DNA from 2 places in the Streptomyces sp. NPDC019443 genome. Region 2 is predicted to be linked to the other one. Evidence: riboswitches for the same ligand, from Rfam matches in the RefSeq annotation. Region 2 holds a riboswitch; the other holds the start of a gene.
What was found. A riboswitch is a leader RNA that binds a small molecule or an ion and turns the genes downstream of it on or off. The one in region 2 is predicted to bind glycine.
Positions count from the first base shown of each region.

Region 1: another riboswitch for glycine. It lies ahead of gcvP (aminomethyl-transferring glycine dehydrogenase); the one in region 2 lies ahead of gcvT (glycine cleavage system aminomethyltransferase GcvT).

Region 1 is NZ_JBIRYJ010000030.1:29,983-38,408, forward strand. It holds gene gcvP (aminomethyl-transferring glycine dehydrogenase) at 1-2,106, opposite strand, end outside; glycine riboswitch at 2,288-2,385, opposite strand; gene ACH492_RS38795 (PRC-barrel domain-containing protein) at 2,487-2,882, shown strand; gene ACH492_RS38800 (DNA polymerase IV) at 2,792-4,411, opposite strand; gene ACH492_RS38805 (MerR family transcriptional regulator) at 4,505-5,101, opposite strand; gene ACH492_RS38810 (bifunctional nuclease family protein) at 5,269-5,742, opposite strand; gene ACH492_RS38815 (MerR family transcriptional regulator) at 5,796-6,539, opposite strand; gene ACH492_RS38820 (FHA domain-containing protein) at 6,583-7,464, opposite strand; gene ACH492_RS38825 (DUF881 domain-containing protein) at 7,613-8,426, opposite strand, start outside.
Region 2 is NZ_JBIRYJ010000002.1:705,187-713,612, forward strand. It holds gene ACH492_RS09495 (STAS domain-containing protein) at 1-139, opposite strand, end outside; gene ACH492_RS09500 (L-serine ammonia-lyase) at 353-1,720, opposite strand; gene glyA (serine hydroxymethyltransferase) at 1,871-3,133, opposite strand; gene gcvH (glycine cleavage system protein GcvH) at 3,145-3,522, opposite strand; gene gcvT (glycine cleavage system aminomethyltransferase GcvT) at 3,584-4,708, opposite strand; glycine riboswitch at 4,857-4,954, opposite strand; gene ACH492_RS09520 (AAA family ATPase) at 5,103-5,792, shown strand; gene ACH492_RS09525 (enhanced serine sensitivity protein SseB) at 5,898-6,674, shown strand; gene ACH492_RS09530 (enhanced serine sensitivity protein SseB C-terminal domain-containing protein) at 6,777-7,589, shown strand; gene ACH492_RS09535 (ABC transporter permease) at 8,040-8,426, shown strand, end outside.

The DNA of each region.
Region 1 (8,426 bases), on a different contig from region 2:
GACGTCGCCGCCGAACTTGCCCGGCTTGGCAAGGCCCACCAGCGCGTTGAGGTTGGCGCCGTCGACGTACACCTGGCCGCCGGCCTCGTGCACCTGTGCGCAGATGTCGGCGACATGCTCCTCGAACACGCCGTGCGTGGACGGGTAGGTGATCATCAGGACCGAGAGCTGGTCGCGGTACTGCTCGATCTTGGCGCGCAGGTCCTCGATGTCCACCTCGCCGTCGTCGGCGGTCTTCACCACGACGACCTTCATGCCCGCCATCACGGCGCTGGCGGCGTTGGTGCCGTGCGCGGAGGACGGGATGAGGCAGATGGTGCGCTGGTCGTCACCGTTGGCGCGGTGGTACGCGCGCACGGCGAGCAGACCCGCGAGCTCGCCCTGCGAACCGGCGTTGGGCTGGATGGAGACCGCGTCGTACCCGGTGACCTCGGCGAGGCGCTCCTCCAGCTCATGGATGAGCGTGAGGTACCCGGCGGCCTGCTCGACCGGCGCGAAGGGGTGGATCTGCCCGAACTCCGGCCAGGTGACCGGCTCCATCTCGGTGGTCGCGTTCAGCTTCATGGTGCAGGAGCCGAGCGGGATCATGCCGCGGTCCAGCGCGTAGTCGCGGTCGGCGAGCTTGCGCAGGTAGCGCAGCATCGCAGTCTCGGAACGGTGCTGGTGGAAGACGGGGTGGGTGAGGTAGTCGTCCGTGCGCAGCAGGGCGGCCGGCAGGGTGTCGTCGGTCGCCGCGTCGAGCGCCTCGACGTCGGCCTCGACGCCGAAGGCGACCCAGACTGCGGTCAGTTGGGTACGGGTGGTGGTCTCGTCACACGCGATGGAGAGGTGGTCGGCGTCGACGAGGTGGAGGTTGACCCCGCCCTCACGCGCGGCGGCCACGACGTCGGCGGCCTTGCCCGGCACCTGTGCGGTCAGCGTGTCGAAGTACGCCCCGTGGACGACCTCGACGCCACCGGCCCGCAGCCCCTCGGCGAGGATCGCGGCGTACCGGCGGGTGCGCTGCGCGATTCCCCTGAGCCCATCCGGGCCGTGGTACACGGCGTACATCCCAGCCATCACGGCGAGGAGCACCTGGGCGGTACAGATGTTGCTGGTGGCCTTCTCGCGGCGGATGTGCTGCTCACGAGTCTGCAGCGCGAGCCGGTAGGCCTTGTTGCCGTCCGCGTCCACGGAGACGCCGACGAGCCGGCCGGGCAGGCTGCGCGCGAACTTCTCGCGTACGGCCATGAACCCGGCATGCGGGCCGCCGAAGCCCATCGGGACGCCGAAGCGCTGCGTGGTGCCCACCGCGATGTCGGCGCCCAGCTCGCCGGGCGAGGTGAGCAGGGTGAGCGCCAGCAGATCGGCGGCGACGGTGACGATCGCGCCGAGCTCGTGCGCCTGCTCGATGACGGGCTTGATGTCGCGTACGGCACCGGAGGCGCCCGGGTACTGCAGCAGCACGCCGAAAACGCCGCGCTCCGCGATCTCGGCCGGGATGCCGTCGCTGAGGTCGGCGGTGACCACCTCGACGCCGGTGGGCTCGGCACGGGTCTCGATCACCGCGAGGGTCTGCGGCAGAGTGTCGGCGTCGACCAGGAAGACGCCGTTCTTGACCTTGCCGACCCGGCGGGCCAGCGACATGGCCTCGGCGGCGGCCGTTGCCTCGTCGAGTAGCGAGGCACCGGAGGTGGGCAGACCGGTCAGGTCGGCGACCATCGTCTGGAAGTTGAGCAGCGCCTCGAGCCGGCCCTGGGAGATCTCCGGCTGGTACGGCGTGTACGCGGTGTACCAGGCCGGGTTCTCCATGACGTTGCGCAGGATCACCGGCGGCGTGAAGGTGCCGTAGTAGCCAAGGCCGATCATGGGCGCAAGCACCTGATTGCGGTCGGCAAGCGTGCGCAGCTCGGCGAGCACATCCGCCTCGGTACGCGCGCCCGGGAGGTTCAGCGCCTCCGCGCTCTTGATCACATCAGGCACCGCGGCGGCGGTCAGCTCGTCGAGCGAGCCGTAGCCCACCTGTGCAAGCATCTTCGCCTGGGCCGCGGCGTCGGGCCCGATGTGGCGCTGCTCGAAGGGGGTGCCTCGCTCAAGCTGGGAGAGCGGAATGCGGTTGGCGGTCATTTGGGAGGCCTCCTGGTCTGACACGACCGGCGAGGGGCACCACGGCGCGGATGCCCGAACGGCCTCCCCCTCTGTCATCTCAACCTGAGAGTTTCACCGGGGCGTGCGCATGCCACGCTCCGGCTTTCACCGTCGGTGAGAGCGGATGCCGTCCGACGCCCGCCCTGCTTTCCAGAGTGACCTCGTCCGTGCGGTACAGGGGCCTGAGAGATTCCGGGGAGGATTTGCTCCTTCGGCGCCGCCGGCACTTTCACCGGTGGACTCTCCCGCACGGGGTCAGCAGCCGCTTGCCAGCCTACCAGCGCGTCCCTCGTCGATCGCTCAAGTGGCCGACACCCTCGATGTGCACTTTTGTAGTATTTAAACAGCAGTTGCGACCTATTGGAGGGACCGTGCAGACCGATATCGATCCGCGCAGCCTGATCGGCCGCAAGGCGTTCGACCGCAACGGCCACAAGATCGGGACTGTGGACGAGGTGTACCTGGACGATGCCACGGGAGTGCCCGAGTGGGCGGCTGTGCGGACCGGCCTGTTCAGCCGGGACGCGTTCGTCCCCCTGGAGCCGAGCAAGCTGGTCGACGACACCCTGCATGTCCCGTACGAGCGCTCGCTGATCAAGGATGCCCCGGACTTCGGCGTCGGCCGCCATCTCTCCCCGGAGCAGGAGCTTCAGCTGTACCACCACTACGGCCTCGACCTCTCCGAGGCCCCCGAGACGCCCGCTCCCTCCTCGGGGGACCGGTCCTTCGGCCGCGTCGCCGGCCAGGAGGACTGACCCGCACTCTCCACCGCCGCGGGCAGCGCGACGAGCGGCAGCGGATCGGAGAGCTCCAGATCGGGGTCGTCGACCCGGAAGGTGCGTACGCGCCCCGGCGGCGACCCCGGCTCCTCGAACCGGACGGTGACGCGGCCGAGCCCGCTGCCCTGCACCCACCCCGCCCCGTATTCGGCATGCCGCACGTCGTGCCCCGCGGCCCAGCGCCGCGCCGCGAGCGCCTCGTGCTCCGCCCCGCCCGCCCCGGCCTCTGCTCCCGCCCGGGCCCCTACCCCGGCCGCGACCCCGGCCCCTGCGCCTGCCCCGGCCCCGGCCCCGGCCGCGACCCCGGCCCCTGCCCCTGCCCCTGCCCCTGCCCCTGCCCCTGCCCCTGCCCCCACCGCGGCGTCGGCCTCGGGCGTCTCCCGCTCGCCCTCCGCCGCCTCCTCGTGTGCTTCGCGCTCTGCCTGCTCATCGGCCGCGGCCTGCGCGAAGAGATCCTCCTGGGTGTAGTCCGCGAGCCCCGTCACGCCCACCCCCAGCAGCCGCACCCCGCCCGTGGTGTCCACCGCCTCCAGCAGCCGCCCGGCGGCCTCCCGCACCACCGCCGGATCGTCCGTCGGCCCGCGCAGCGTCTCCGAGCGCGTCAGCGTCGAGAAGTCGTACCGCCGCACCTTCAGCACGATGGTCCGCCCCGAGTGCCCGGACGCCCGAAGCCGCTGCACACACCGGTCGGCCAGCCGCTCCACCTCGATCCGCACCCGCACCCGGTCGTGCAGATCCACATCGAAGGTGTCCTCCACCGACACCGACTTCGCGTCCCGCTCGGCCACCACCGGCCGGTCGTCGTACCCCATGGCCATCAGGAACAGCGAGGTCCCGTGTGCCTTGCCCAGCAGCCGTACGAGCTCGTCCTCGCCCGCCTCCGCCAGCTCGGCGACTGTCGTCATCCCGGCCCGCCGCAGATGCTCCCCGGTGGCCGGCCCCACCCCCGGCAGCGTCCGCACGGACATCGGCCCGAGCAGCTCACGCTCCGTCCCAGGCTCTATGAGCAGCAGACCGTCCGGTTTCGCCTGCTCGGAGGCGATCTTGGCGAGCATCTTGGATCCCGCGAGCCCGACGGACCCCGTCAGCCCGGTGACGGCGAGGATGTCTCCGCGCAGCCGCTCACCGGCCGCCCGCGCGGAAGCCGAGTCATCGGCCGAGCCCCCCGCCTCCAAGTCGACGAAGGCCTCGTCCAGGCTCAGCGGCTCCACCAGCGGCGAGAGCCTGCCCAGCAGCTCCATCACCTGCTCGCTGACCGCACGGTAGAGCGAGAAGCGCGGCACGAGATACGCGGCGTTCGGCGCCAGCCGCCTTGCCTGCGCCATCGGCATCGCCGAGTGCACGCCGAAGCGCCTCGCCTCGTACGAAGCGGTGGCGACGACCCCGCGCGGCCCGAGCCCGCCGACGACGACCGGCTTTCCGCGCAGACTCGGCTTCGCCGCCTGTTCGGCGGCGGCGAAGAAGGCATCCATGTCCAGATGCAGAATCGTCGGCGCGGTTCTCACATGTTCGATGCTGCCCTACGCCACTGACAATGGCGCCGCCGGACGAGCGCGCCATCCGGCAGTGGCGACGGCAACGACGACCGGCCTCGGCGCTCAGACGGCCCGGTCGCGCCTGCGCCTGGCCAGCTCGTCCGCGGGGTTGTTCCCGACGAGGGTCTCGCCGGTGTCGATCCGCTCGCCGTGCAGCTGAGACAGCGCCGCCTCGACATCCCGCCACACCACGCCGACCGCGATCCCGAAGACCCCCTGGCCGCCCTGGAGCAGGTCGACCACCTCGTCGGGCGACGAGCACTCGTAGACCGTGGCGCCGTCGCTCATGAGCGTCATGCGTTCGAGGTCCGTGAAGCCGCGCGCCCGCAGATGCTGCACCGCGGCCCGAATGTTCTGCAGCGCCACACCGGTGTCGAGAAAACGCTTGACGATCTTGAGGACGACCACATCGCGGAAGCTGTAGAGCCGCTGGGTGCCCGATCCGTACGCCGGCCGCACACTGGGCTCGACCAGCCCGGTACGCGCCCAGTAGTCGAGCTGTCGATAGGTGATGCCCGCCGCCGCACACGCGGTGGGCCCCCGGTAGCCGATCGTCTCCCTCAAGGAGTCGGCCGCACTCTCGTGAAGCGGATACGGCCCGCCCTCCCCCAGACTCCGTCCGGGGGCGCCCCCTGCCGTACCGTCGCCGCTGCTTCTCACGCCGACCTCCGTCCTTGACCTGCCATCTCGACGGTAGGCAGTCACCCGGGGTGCGTCAACGATCGCCACACTCGGCACGCCGAGTGATAATCACCCTAAGAGTGGTTTCTCGTGCCCGTATTCGGGGAAAGGCTACTCGAATGTGCCAACGCCGCCTGTCGCGGCGGTCACTGGCTGTTGGTGCCGAAGTCCTCGGGCGAGATCTGATCGAGGAACTCGCGGAACTTCTCCACCTCGTCCTCCTGCTCGTCCGGGATGGCGATTCCCGCGTCGTCGAGCACCCCGTCACTGCCGTAGATCGGCGTACCGGTGCGCAGGGCCAGCGCTATGGCGTCGGAGGGTCTGGCGCTCACCTCGACTCCGCTGGCAAAGACCAGCTCCGCGTAGAAAACCCCTTCGCGCAGGTCAGTGATGCGGACCTCGGTGAGCTCCTGGCCCACCGCCTCCAGCACGTCTTTGAAGAGGTCATGCGTCAGCGGCCTGGCCGGTGCCATGCCCTGCTGGGCAAAGGCAATGGCGGTGGCCTCCCCGGGACCGATCCAAATGGGGAGGTACCGATCGCCTCCCACTTCACGTAGGAGCACGATCGGTTGGTTCGAGGGCATTTCGACCCGGACACCCACAACGTCGAGCTCGTTCACACAGCAACCCTAGGACTTGCCCGACCGGTTTGGGTAGTCGGGCTCCCCCATGATCAGTGCAGCCGTACTCCGAGCGCCGTCTGCACCAGGGCCGCGTGAAGCCGCACCGACAGGGCCGCCAGCTCTTTCGTGGTCGCCTCGGCATGCGCTCTGGTCTGCGGATTACGGTGCCGCCGCAAGGGTGCGACCAGCTGCTCGACCAGTCCTGCCTCACGGTCTGCGGCTGCCTTCATCGCCCGCAGATGCCGGGGTTCGAGACCGAATCTCCCCAGATCCGCAACCAGCCGTGCAACGGTCACCGATTCGGCGTCGTAACCGCCGTCCACGTCCCGCGCGAGCAGGCCGTACGACTCCCACTCGTCCAGCTCCGCCTCACTCACCTCGGCGGCGGCGAGAAGCTCTGAACGGCCCACCCTGGCTGCGGTCACACGCTCCGAGTCGGATTCCCAGGCGCCGTCGAGCAGCTCCCGCTGCGGCCCCTGCGCGGGCAGCTGCACCTGCTCGCCGCGGCCGAGGGCGTCGAGATGCTCGCGGATGACCTTCAGCGGAAGATAGTGGTCCCGCTGCATCCGCAGCACCTGGGCCAGCCGCTCCACGTCCTCGGTGCTGAATTTGCGGTACCCGGACGGGGTGCGCCGCGGCTCGACCAGCCCCTCGGCTTCCAGAAAACGGATCTTGGAGATGGTCACTTCGGGAAACTCGTCGCGCAGCTGGCTGAGCACCGTGCCGATGCTCATCAGCCTCTCGCCCGCTGTGGCGGTGCCGTGACCGGCACCGCCAGTCGGTGTTCGCAGCATGTACCTTCCCTGGGGGTCCCCCCGGACGGAGTCTGGGGGAGGGTCACACGCCCCGCTGGCTCGCATAGAAGACCAGCCGGTACTTGCCGATCTGGACCTCGTCACCGTTCGACAGGAGGACCGAGTCGATCCGCTCGCGGTTGACGTAGGTGCCATTGAGACTGCCGACGTCCGCGACGCTGAACCTACCGTCAGGGCCCCTGCGGAACTCCACATGACGCCTCGAGACGGTGACGTCGTCGAGGAAGATGTCGCTCTGCGGGTGACGGCCGGCCGTGGTCAGCTCGCCGTCGAGCAGGAAGCGGCTGCCGGAATTGGGCCCGCGGCGCACCACCAGGAGCGCCGAGCCGAGCGGCAGTGCGTCGACTGCCGCCTGGGCCTCGGGAGAGAGCGACGGAACCTGCGTCTGGCCCGTCACTTCCGAGTCGTACGCCTCGAGGCCCGAGATGGAGATCGTCGAGGTCGTCTCCGAAGGACGCTCCGCCGGCGCCCCGGCACGCAGCGGCGCGCCGCAGTTGGAGCAGAACCGGCTGGCCTCGGCATTGCGGTGCCCACACCTCGTACAAACCAAGGCCGACATGGAAAAATCCTCCTGCCGCGGCTGCCCCGCGTGGGGATTGGTCGCATACGGGTCCGAGGAAAACCCTCCACCCGTACTTGAGGTTGATGGTTCCCCGAAACCTATGCGGCCGGGACCTGCAGGGTCAACAGACGACGCGCCCTGACCGCCCGAAATGTCACCGCCCGGACCACCGACCTCGTCCCGGAAGAGCGGGCGCTCACCGCCCTGCTCCTCACTCTGGCCATGGCGCGGTGCGCGATGCCTGGCGTTGCCGCCGTCCTCGCGTGCGCTCTTGCCGAACAACTTCCCAAACAACTTCACGGGCGATTCCCCTTGACCGAAATAGACCCGCCCGTGGGGCAGGACGAACCCTCAATGACCACACCTGCCGACCCGGACATCCTCACAACGTCCGTAACCACCAGACAGTTTCCACCACGCGGCACGCTTGTGATGGGCCGACCCCCCGCAACGTCATGCCCTGGTCCGCCCGACCCCATGCATCCCCGCCTCACGGCGCCGACGACCGAGCGTAGTCAGGCCGCTTCGCAGGTCGCAAGGCATCCACGACGATCTTCTGCGAGCGCTCCACCGTGGCGGTGGCCTGCTCCTTCTCGAGCGTCTGCACCACACCGCCGGGGATGTTGAGGGCGGGCTCCAGATCCTGCGGCTTGCCGATGACCTTGAAGCGGTACGGCGCGGTGATCTTCTTGCCGTCCACCTCGATCTCACCACCCGTACCTGTGAAATGCGTGTCAGCGACGACCCGGATGTCGTTGACCTGGATCGCTTCCGCACCGGCGGCGCGCAGTTCCTGGATCGCGTCGAGCAGCATGTCCGACTCAACCGTGCCGGACGGGTCCTCGATGGTCAGCGTGATGCCGGGGCCCTGTGCCGCGACCGTGCCCGCCAGGATGCCGAGTTGCTGCTCCTTCTGCCGCGTCTGCTTGCGCGCCTCTTCCGCCTGGTCCGAGCTGTTCTCCAGTTCGGCGCGCTGGTCCTCGAGACGCTGCTTCTCGTCCTCGAGGCGCTGGGTGCGATTGTCGAGTTCGTCGAGGATGCGGACCAGGTCCTCCTGGCGGGCGCCCCGCAGCGCGCTGTTGTCGCTGGTCGAACGGACCTGGATGGCGAGCCCCAGGCCGAGGACGAACAACAGCACGGCAACGATGAGTTGAGCGCGGCTGACCCGCGGCGGCCACAGCACCGCGACGAGCCGCTGGCGGCCGGTCTGCTGCTCGGCCTGGGGTTGGTCCGGCTCAGCCTGCCCCGGCACGGCCTGCTCGGGCTTGGGCCGCTCGGCCTGCTCGGGCTTGGGCTGCTCGGCC
Region 2 (8,426 bases):
CGATGGGCTTCGCCGCGGCGATGTCGACCTCGCCGTGCAGCTCGACGACGGTACGGCCCCGGGTGCGGTAAGCCCGGCCGTACGGTCCGGGGAGGGGTGCGTGTAAGCCGGACGACGTGGAAGTCAGCCCCTCGGCCATGGCTGTTCTCCTTGCTGCGGCGAGCCCGATGTGGCCACCTGAGGTTGGGCGTACTGGCTGGGAGGCTAGTGCGGGGTTTCGGGCGTACGGAGGTGAAAAAACGTTCGGAGCTCAGAAAGCTCCCCCGTGTGGGTGAACCCGCGTGAAGCGACTTGACCCGCCGAGGCCTCCGCACCGGCTCGGCAGCGGACGATGCTCAGCACTCGATGACGCTCAGCATTCGATGATGTTCACCGCGAGGCCGCCGCGCGCGGTCTCCTTGTACTTCACCGACATGTCCGCGCCGGTGTCCTTCATCGTCTTGATGACCTTGTCCAGCGAGACCTTGTGGCTGCCGTCGCCGCGCATCGCCATCCTCGCCGCCGTCACGGCCTTCACCGCCGCCATGCCGTTGCGCTCGATGCACGGAATCTGGACCAGGCCGCCGACCGGGTCGCAGGTCAGACCGAGGTTGTGCTCCATGCCGATCTCCGCGGCGTTCTCGACCTGCTCAGGGGTGCCGCCGAGCACCTCGGCGAGCGCGCCCGCGGCCATCGAGCAGGCGGAACCGACCTCGCCCTGGCAGCCGACCTCGGCGCCGGAGATGGAGGCGTTCTCCTTGAAGAGCATGCCGATCGCGCCCGCGGCCAGCAGGAAACGGACCACGCCCTCCTCGTCGGCGCCGGGCACGAAGTTCATGTAGTAGTGCAGCACGGCCGGGATGATGCCCGCGGCGCCGTTGGTGGGGGCGGTGACCACCCGGCCGCCCGCGGCGTTCTCCTCGTTCACCGCCATCGCGTACAGCGTGATCCACTCCATGGAGCGGGCCAGCGCGTCGCCCTCGGCGCGCAGCTGGCGGGCCGAGTTGGCCGCGCGGCGGCGGACCTTGAGACCGCCGGGCAGGATGCCCTCGCGGGACATGCCGCGCGCGACACAGGCCTGCATGACCCCCCAGATCTCCAGCAGGCCCTCGCGGATCTCCTGCTCGGAACGCCAGGCCTTCTCGTTCTCCAGCATCAGCGCGGAGATGGACAGACCGGTCTCCTGGGCGAGCCGCAGCAGCTCGTCACCGGTGCGGAAGGGGTACTTCAGCACGGTGTCGTCGAGCTTGATCCGGTCCTCGCCGACGGCGTCCTCGTCAACGACGAAGCCGCCGCCCACCGAGTAGTACGTCTTTTCCAGAACCGTCACGCCCTCGGCGTCGTACGCGAAGATCGTCATGCCGTTGGCGTGGTACGGCAGCGCCTTGCGGCGGTGCAGAACCAGATCCTTGTCGAAGTCGAAGCCGATCTCGTGGCTGCCGAGCAGACTGATCCGGCCGCTGGTGCGGATGCGCTCGACCTGCGCGTCCGCGGTCTCGACGTCGACGGTACGGGGGGAATTGCCCTCCAGGCCGAGCAGGACGGCCTTGGGGGTGCCGTGGCCGTGGCCGGTCGCGCCCAGGGAGCCGAAGAGCTCTGCGCGTATGGCGGCGGTGTGGGCCAGCATGCCCTCGTTCTTGAGCCGCCGGGCGAACATGGCGGCGGCGCGCATCGGGCCGACCGTGTGGGAGCTGGACGGGCCGATGCCGATCGAGAACAGGTCGAAGACCGAGATGGCCACGGAGAACTCCTAGGGTTGGTAGACGCCGTTGTCTGCCGGGGTGGTGCAGAAGCGAGCGGGGTACACGGTGCGGGGCACCGCGCGCACTGTCCAGTGTGCGCGGTGCCCCACGGGTTCGTACAAAAGCGTTTCGTACAAAACCGTACGGAACTACTTCAGGCCGGGGTAAAGCGGGTGCTTCGCGGCCAGCGCCGAGACCCGTGCGCTGAGCGCCTGAGTGTCGTACGACGGCTTCAGCGCCTCGGCGATGATGTCGGCAACCTCACGGAAGTCCTCGTCCTGGAAACCGCGGGTGGCCAGCGCCGGGGTGCCGATCCGCAGACCCGAGGTGACCATCGGCGGCCGCGGGTCGTTCGGAATGGCGTTCCGGTTGACGGTGATGCCCACCTCGTGGAGCCGGTCCTCGGCCTGCTGGCCGTCCAGCTCGGAGTTGCGCAGGTCGACCAGGACCAGGTGCACATCGGTGCCGCCCGACAGGACGGAGACCCCGTGCTCGGTCACATCGTCCCGGACCAGACGCGCGGCGAGGATCCGGGCGCCGTCGATGGTCCGCTGCTGGCGCTCCTGGAACTCCTCGGACGCCGCGACCTTGAAGGCGACCGCCTTCGCGGCGATGACGTGCTCCAGCGGACCGCCCTGCTGGCCCGGGAAGACCGCCGAGTTGATCTTCTTGGCGAGCTCCTGTGTGGACAGGATCACGCCGCCGCGCGGACCGCCGAGGGTCTTGTGCGTGGTGGTGGTGACGACATGGGCGTGCGGCACCGGGTTGGGGTGCAGCCCGGCGGCGACGAGACCCGCGAAGTGGGCCATGTCGACCATCAGATACGCGCCGACCTCGTCGGCGATCCGGCGGAAGGCCGCGAAGTCCAGGTGACGCGGGTACGCGGACCAGCCGGCCACGATCAGCTTCGGCTTCGACTCCTTGGCGAGCCGCTCGACCTCGGCCATGTCGACCTGACCGGTGGCGTCGTCGACGTGGTACGCGACCACGTTGTAGAGCTTGCCGGAGAAGTTGATCTTCATGCCGTGGGTCAGGTGCCCGCCGTGGGCGAGATTCAGACCCATGATCGTGTCGCCCGGCTTGAGCAGCGCGAACATCGCGGCCGCGTTCGCCTGGGCGCCCGAGTGCGGCTGGACGTTGGCGTGCTCGGCGCCGAAGAGCTCCTTGATGCGGTCGATGGCGATCTGCTCGACGACATCGACATGCTCGCAGCCGCCGTAGTAGCGGCGGCCGGGGTAGCCCTCGGCGTACTTGTTGGTGAGGACGGAGCCCTGCGCCTCCATGACCGCGACCGGAGCGAAGTTCTCCGAGGCGATCATCTCGAGGGTGGACTGCTGACGGTGGAGCTCGGCGTCGACAGCGGCGGCGACGTCGGGGTCCAGTTCATGGAGAGGGGTGTTGAGAACAGACATGCCATACGTCCTTAGGAGCCGGAGAACTCGGTGTACTCGTCGGAGGAGAGCAGGTCCTTCGGCTCCTCCGTGACGCGCACCTTGAAGAGCCAGCCGCCCTCGAAGGGGGCGGAGTTCACCAGCGACGGGTCGTCCACCACGTCCTGGTTGGCCTCGACGACCTCACCGCTGACCGGCGAGTACAGGTCGCTGACCGACTTGGTCGACTCCAGCTCGCCGCAGGTCTCGCCCGCGGTCACCGTGTCACCGACTTCCGGGAGCTGTACGTACACCACATCACCGAGCGCGTTGGCCGCGTGCTCCGTGATGCCGACTGTCGACACGCCGTCCTCGGCGGGCGACAGCCACTCGTGCTCCTTGCTGTAGCGCAGCTGCTGGGGGTTGCTCATGGCCTGAATTCTCCTGTACGCGGGGGAGTGATGCTGAACGGGCGTGGTGTGGTGCTGAAGATCACTTCTGGCGCTTGTAGAACGGCAGCGCGACGACCTCGTACGGCTCGTGGGCGCCGCGGATGTCGACGCCGACGCCCTCGGCGCCGGGAGCGGCGTGCGCCGCGTCCACGTACGCGATGGCGATCGGCTTGCCCAGCGTCGGCGACGGGGCGCCCGAGGTGACCTCGCCGATCACCTGACCGCCTGCGACGACCTGGTAACCGGCGCGGGGGACCCGGCGGCCCTCGGCGATCAGGCCGACGAGCTTGCGCGGCGGGTTGGTCCCGGCGCGCTCGGCGGCGGCCTCAAGGGCCTCACGGCCGACGAAGCGCCCGCCATTGGCCGTCTTCTCGAACTTCACGACCCGGCCCAGTCCCGCGTCGAACGGTGTCAGCGCGGTCGTCAGCTCGTGCCCGTACAGCGGCATGCCCGCCTCCAGGCGCAGCGTGTCGCGACAGGAGAGGCCGCAGGGGATCAGACCGGCCGGCGCTCCGGCGTCGGTCAGCGCCTGCCAGAGCTTCTCGGCGTGCTGCGGCTCGACGAAGAGCTCGAAGCCGTCCTCGCCGGTGTAACCGGTGCGGGCGATCAGCGCCGGGACACCGGCGACCGTGCCGGGCAGGCCCGCGTAGTACTTCAGCCCGTCCAGGTCGGCGTCGGTCAGCGACTTAAGAATGCCCGGGGACTCGGGGCCCTGGACGGCGATCAGGGCATACGCGTCACGGTCGTCGCGCACCTCGGCGCCGAAGCCCTCCGAGCGCCCGGTCAGAGCGTCCAGGACGATCTGCGCATTACCCGCGTTGGCGACGACCATGTATTCGGTATCGCCGAGGCGGTAGACGATCAGGTCGTCGAGGATCCCGCCGTCCTCCTGGCAGATCATGGTGTAGCGGGCGCGGCCGACGGCGACACCGCCGATGTTGCCGACCAGTGCGTAGTCGAGGAGGTCGGCGGCCTGCGGCCCGGTGACGGTGATCTCGCCCATGTGGGAGAGGTCGAAGAGGCCGGCCTTGGTGCGGACGGCGTTGTGTTCGTCGCGCTCACTGCCGTACCGCAGCGGCATGTCCCAGCCCGCGAAGTCGGTCATGGTCGCGCCCAGCGAACGGTGCAGGGCGTCGAGGGCGGTCAGACGGGGGGCGTTGCTCATAGATGTGGCTCCCAGGGCATGCTGGCGAGGACAATCCTCCCCATCTGTCATCGGAACCTGAGAGGTTCGTCGCGACCGCACGTATCGGTGGTCGTGACTTGCACCTTGGGTGGAGCCACTCGACAGCGGCTCGCTTTTCAGATCTGCCTCATCACACGCGGTACGGGGCCTGAGAGATTCAAGGGAGGGACTTGCTCCTTCGGCGCCCGGCGCACACAGTGGCCAGGACTCTCCCGCGTGGATTCAAGCGGCCGGTATGCAGTTGGCGCGCACATCATTGCACGCATCGTGGCGGAGTGGGGCGACAGGTCCTTGGCTGCAATATGGTTGTGCCTCATTACCGTTTCTTTACACTTCATGGGCAAGGGTGGGTAACCCGACATGGGGGAGGGTGATGACGTTGCACCGCTCCGAGGCGTACGCGACGACCGCGGGGGTGCCCGCCCCGCCGGGCGCGGCCGCTCGGCGACTGGCCGAGGTGCCTGCGCCCGTGCTGCGTGACCTGAGAGACCGCTCGGGTCACAGCCCGCGCAGTCTGGTCTTCGCCGCCGGTGACGTGGTGGTCGTCTCCGGCCTGCCCGGCAGCGGAAAGTCCACGCTGATCCGGCGCGCGGCGCGCGGCCGCGGCATCGACTCGCAGGACACCCGTGACCGGTGGGACGCGCGGATGCCGAAGCTCCTGCCGTACGCCGTCTACCGCCCACTGGTCCGGATCGCGCACTACGCCGGACTGCGGCGCGCGTTGCGCTCCGGCGAGAGCGTCGTCGTACACGACTGCGGCACCCAGGCCTGGGTGCGGCGCTGGCTGGCCCGCGAGGCGCGCCGCCGCGGCCGCGGCCTGCATCTGGTGCTGCTTGACGTCACGCCCGCGGTGGCCAGGGAGGGCCAGCGCGAGCGCGGCCGCGGAGTGTCGGGGTACGCATTCGCCCGGCACCGGCGGGCGGTGGGCCGTCTGGTCGGCGACGCGGAGGCCGGGCGGCTGCCCGCGGGCTGCGCGTCTGCGGTGCTGCTCGACCGGGACTCGGCGGGGGTGCTCGGCCGGGTCGGCTTCGAGGAGTCGAAAGCAGGCCCGTCCGGCGATTGAGGACAATGGGGGCCGAAGGCCGCGCCCCCACCCGCCCCGGCGGACCCCCACGGCGTTAGGGTCGTGGCGCGCAACCGTGGGAACGCAGGGGGAGAAGGACAGCACATGCAGACACCGGATCATCCGCATCCGCATCCGCATCCGTACGGCGGCTGGCCGGGGAACGAGCTCGAAGAGGTGCTCGCCGCATCCCTCGGCAACCCCTCCGCCGGAGGCCGCCTCGTCGAGGTGCTCGGCCGCAGCCAGATCTGGGTGCCGCTGCCCAACGGCGGCGGTCCGGACAGCCGCAACCTCGATCTGCCCACCATGGAGATCGACGGGGCCGCGTACGTCCCGGTCTTCAGCTCCGAGCAGCAGTTCCTGCACTGCGTCGGCAGCCATATGCCCTTCACCATCGCCCCCGCCCGCGAATTCGCCCGTGGACTGCCCCCGCAGCTCGGCATCGCCGTGAACCCGGGCGGCACGGTCGGCGCCCCGCTGCCGCCGCCCGCCGTCGCCGAGCTGTGCCGGGTGGGACGCACGCCCCTCGACGGTCCGGCGACCGGCGGCCGGGTGCGGCTCTTCGAACCCGACTGGCAGGAGGAGCCGGTGGACTTCCTCGCCGCCGCGGCCGGTGAGTTCGAGAGCTCCGGCGTCGTCGTCACCGCCCGCCGCGCGCTCGCCTCCATCGAGGGTGAGTCGCCGACCCTGTTCATCGGCGTCCAGCTCTCCTCCTGGGAGGCCGCCGAGCGCAACGCCCCGATGGATGCGCTCGGCCGGGCGCTGGGCCGGGTCCAGGTGGGCTGGCCGGTCAATCTCGTACTGCTGGATGTGGCACAGGACCCGGTCGGCATATGGATGCTGGAACGGGTGCGCCCCTTCTACCAACGACAGCACGTGTAGTCGTCAAGTCGGCGTCAGAACTCCCGATTAAGCTGGTTTGATGGCCAGGCCGGACCCGCCGCACTTGTGTGCCGGGTGGATCGAAGAGGGGCGGAACCCAGGGTGAGTGCGTCAGGCACCGCGGCGGCCGGGCAGGTCGAGCACATGCTGCGGCAGGTGACTCCTGGGCGCTACGACGCGTACGAGGCGCTGCTGCAGGCGATCGCAGACCCGGCCGGCGGCCGGCTCTGGATGCTGCTCTGGCACGGCCAGGCGGGCTCGCCCGACGCCCAGTACGGGAACATGGAGGTCGACGGCGTCGGTTACGCCCCTTGCGTCACCTCCGCCCAAGAGCTCTCGGTCTGCGGCTGGAACCGCGCCCACGAAGTGGTCAGCGGTCCGGACGTCGCCCGCGCCCTGTTCCCCGACCGCTGGGGAATCTGGCTCAACCCGCACGCCCCCGGCGGCGGCGTCGGCATCCCCTGGCTCGATCTGCGCCGGATCGCCACCGGCCTCGACCGGATGCCCGCCGGACCCCTGCGGATGTCCGAGCCCGCCATCGACATCCCGCACTTCTACGGCCTGCTCTCGCAGAACGCCCACCGCACAGCCGCGGTCCGCTCGTTGCGCCGCGCCTGGGTGCAGCCCGCCCTCGGCGCTCCGTATCTCGCCATCGGGCTCGATCTGTACGACACCGGCAGGCAGTCCGTGGACGCGGTGCGGGCCATGATGCAGCAGTCGATCGCCGCGGTTCCGGACGGGCTGCCGGTCTCCACCGTCGCGATGTCCGACGAGTACGACCCGGTGACGATGTGGCTGCGGGCCAACGCCCGTCCGTTCTACGACCGTGACGCACACGGCGGCGCACCGGTGGTGGGGGCCGCCCCGGCGGAGCCGGGGGGCGGCTACGGCTACCCTCCGCCGCACGGTCGCTGAGACCTTTACACAACGGCACCATTGCCGTCCCGGCCCAACACATTCCGTGTCCTGTAGTGATGGTCAGGGTGGGATTGTGCGCGTCTCGGGTCTCAAAGGCCTTTCAATCGAATGAGTTGACGGGTGCGGCGGATGGGTCCGCATGGCGGTACCTCACTCAACTTTCGCCCCATATGCGGTAGATGGCGATCCGCTCAGTCAGCGCTGTCGTCCGTATAACGGAACCCCCCTCCCCTCATCACGTTTGAGCAAACATTCCCCGGGGGGGCTGGCGGGTGATCGCGAGACCGTTGAAGACTCCCGCAGCAAGGGGATATTCGCCCCTGTGTACGGCGTGCTTCACGCGTACTTCTCGCACCAAAGCTTCACGTGCACCACAAGTTGTGAAAAATGCCGCTACAGCGGCGGGTACGGGCCGGTCACCTCCGGCCGAGAGGGGTCCCCACCACGATGACGGCACCATTGCACGACACGAGCGCGGACGCGGACAAGGCCGCAGCCGTCGATGTCGCGGCGGATGTAGTCAACAAGTCGGTAGAAGGGCGGTCGTTGCGACAGATCGCCTGGACCCGCCTCAAGCGGGACAAGCTGGCGCTGGCCGGCGGCGTCGTCGTCATCTTCCTGGTGCTCGTGGCGATCTTCGCGCCGCTGATCGTGAGTCTGCTCGGCCACCCGCCCAACGAGTTTCACCAGGACGAGATCGACCCGCTGTTCGGCACCCCCAAGGGCGCCTTCGGCGGCATCAGTTCGGACTTCCTGCTGGGCCTCGAGCCGCAGAACGGCCGCGACGTGTTCAGTCGCATCGTCTACGGCGCCCGCATCTCGCTGCTCGTGGCC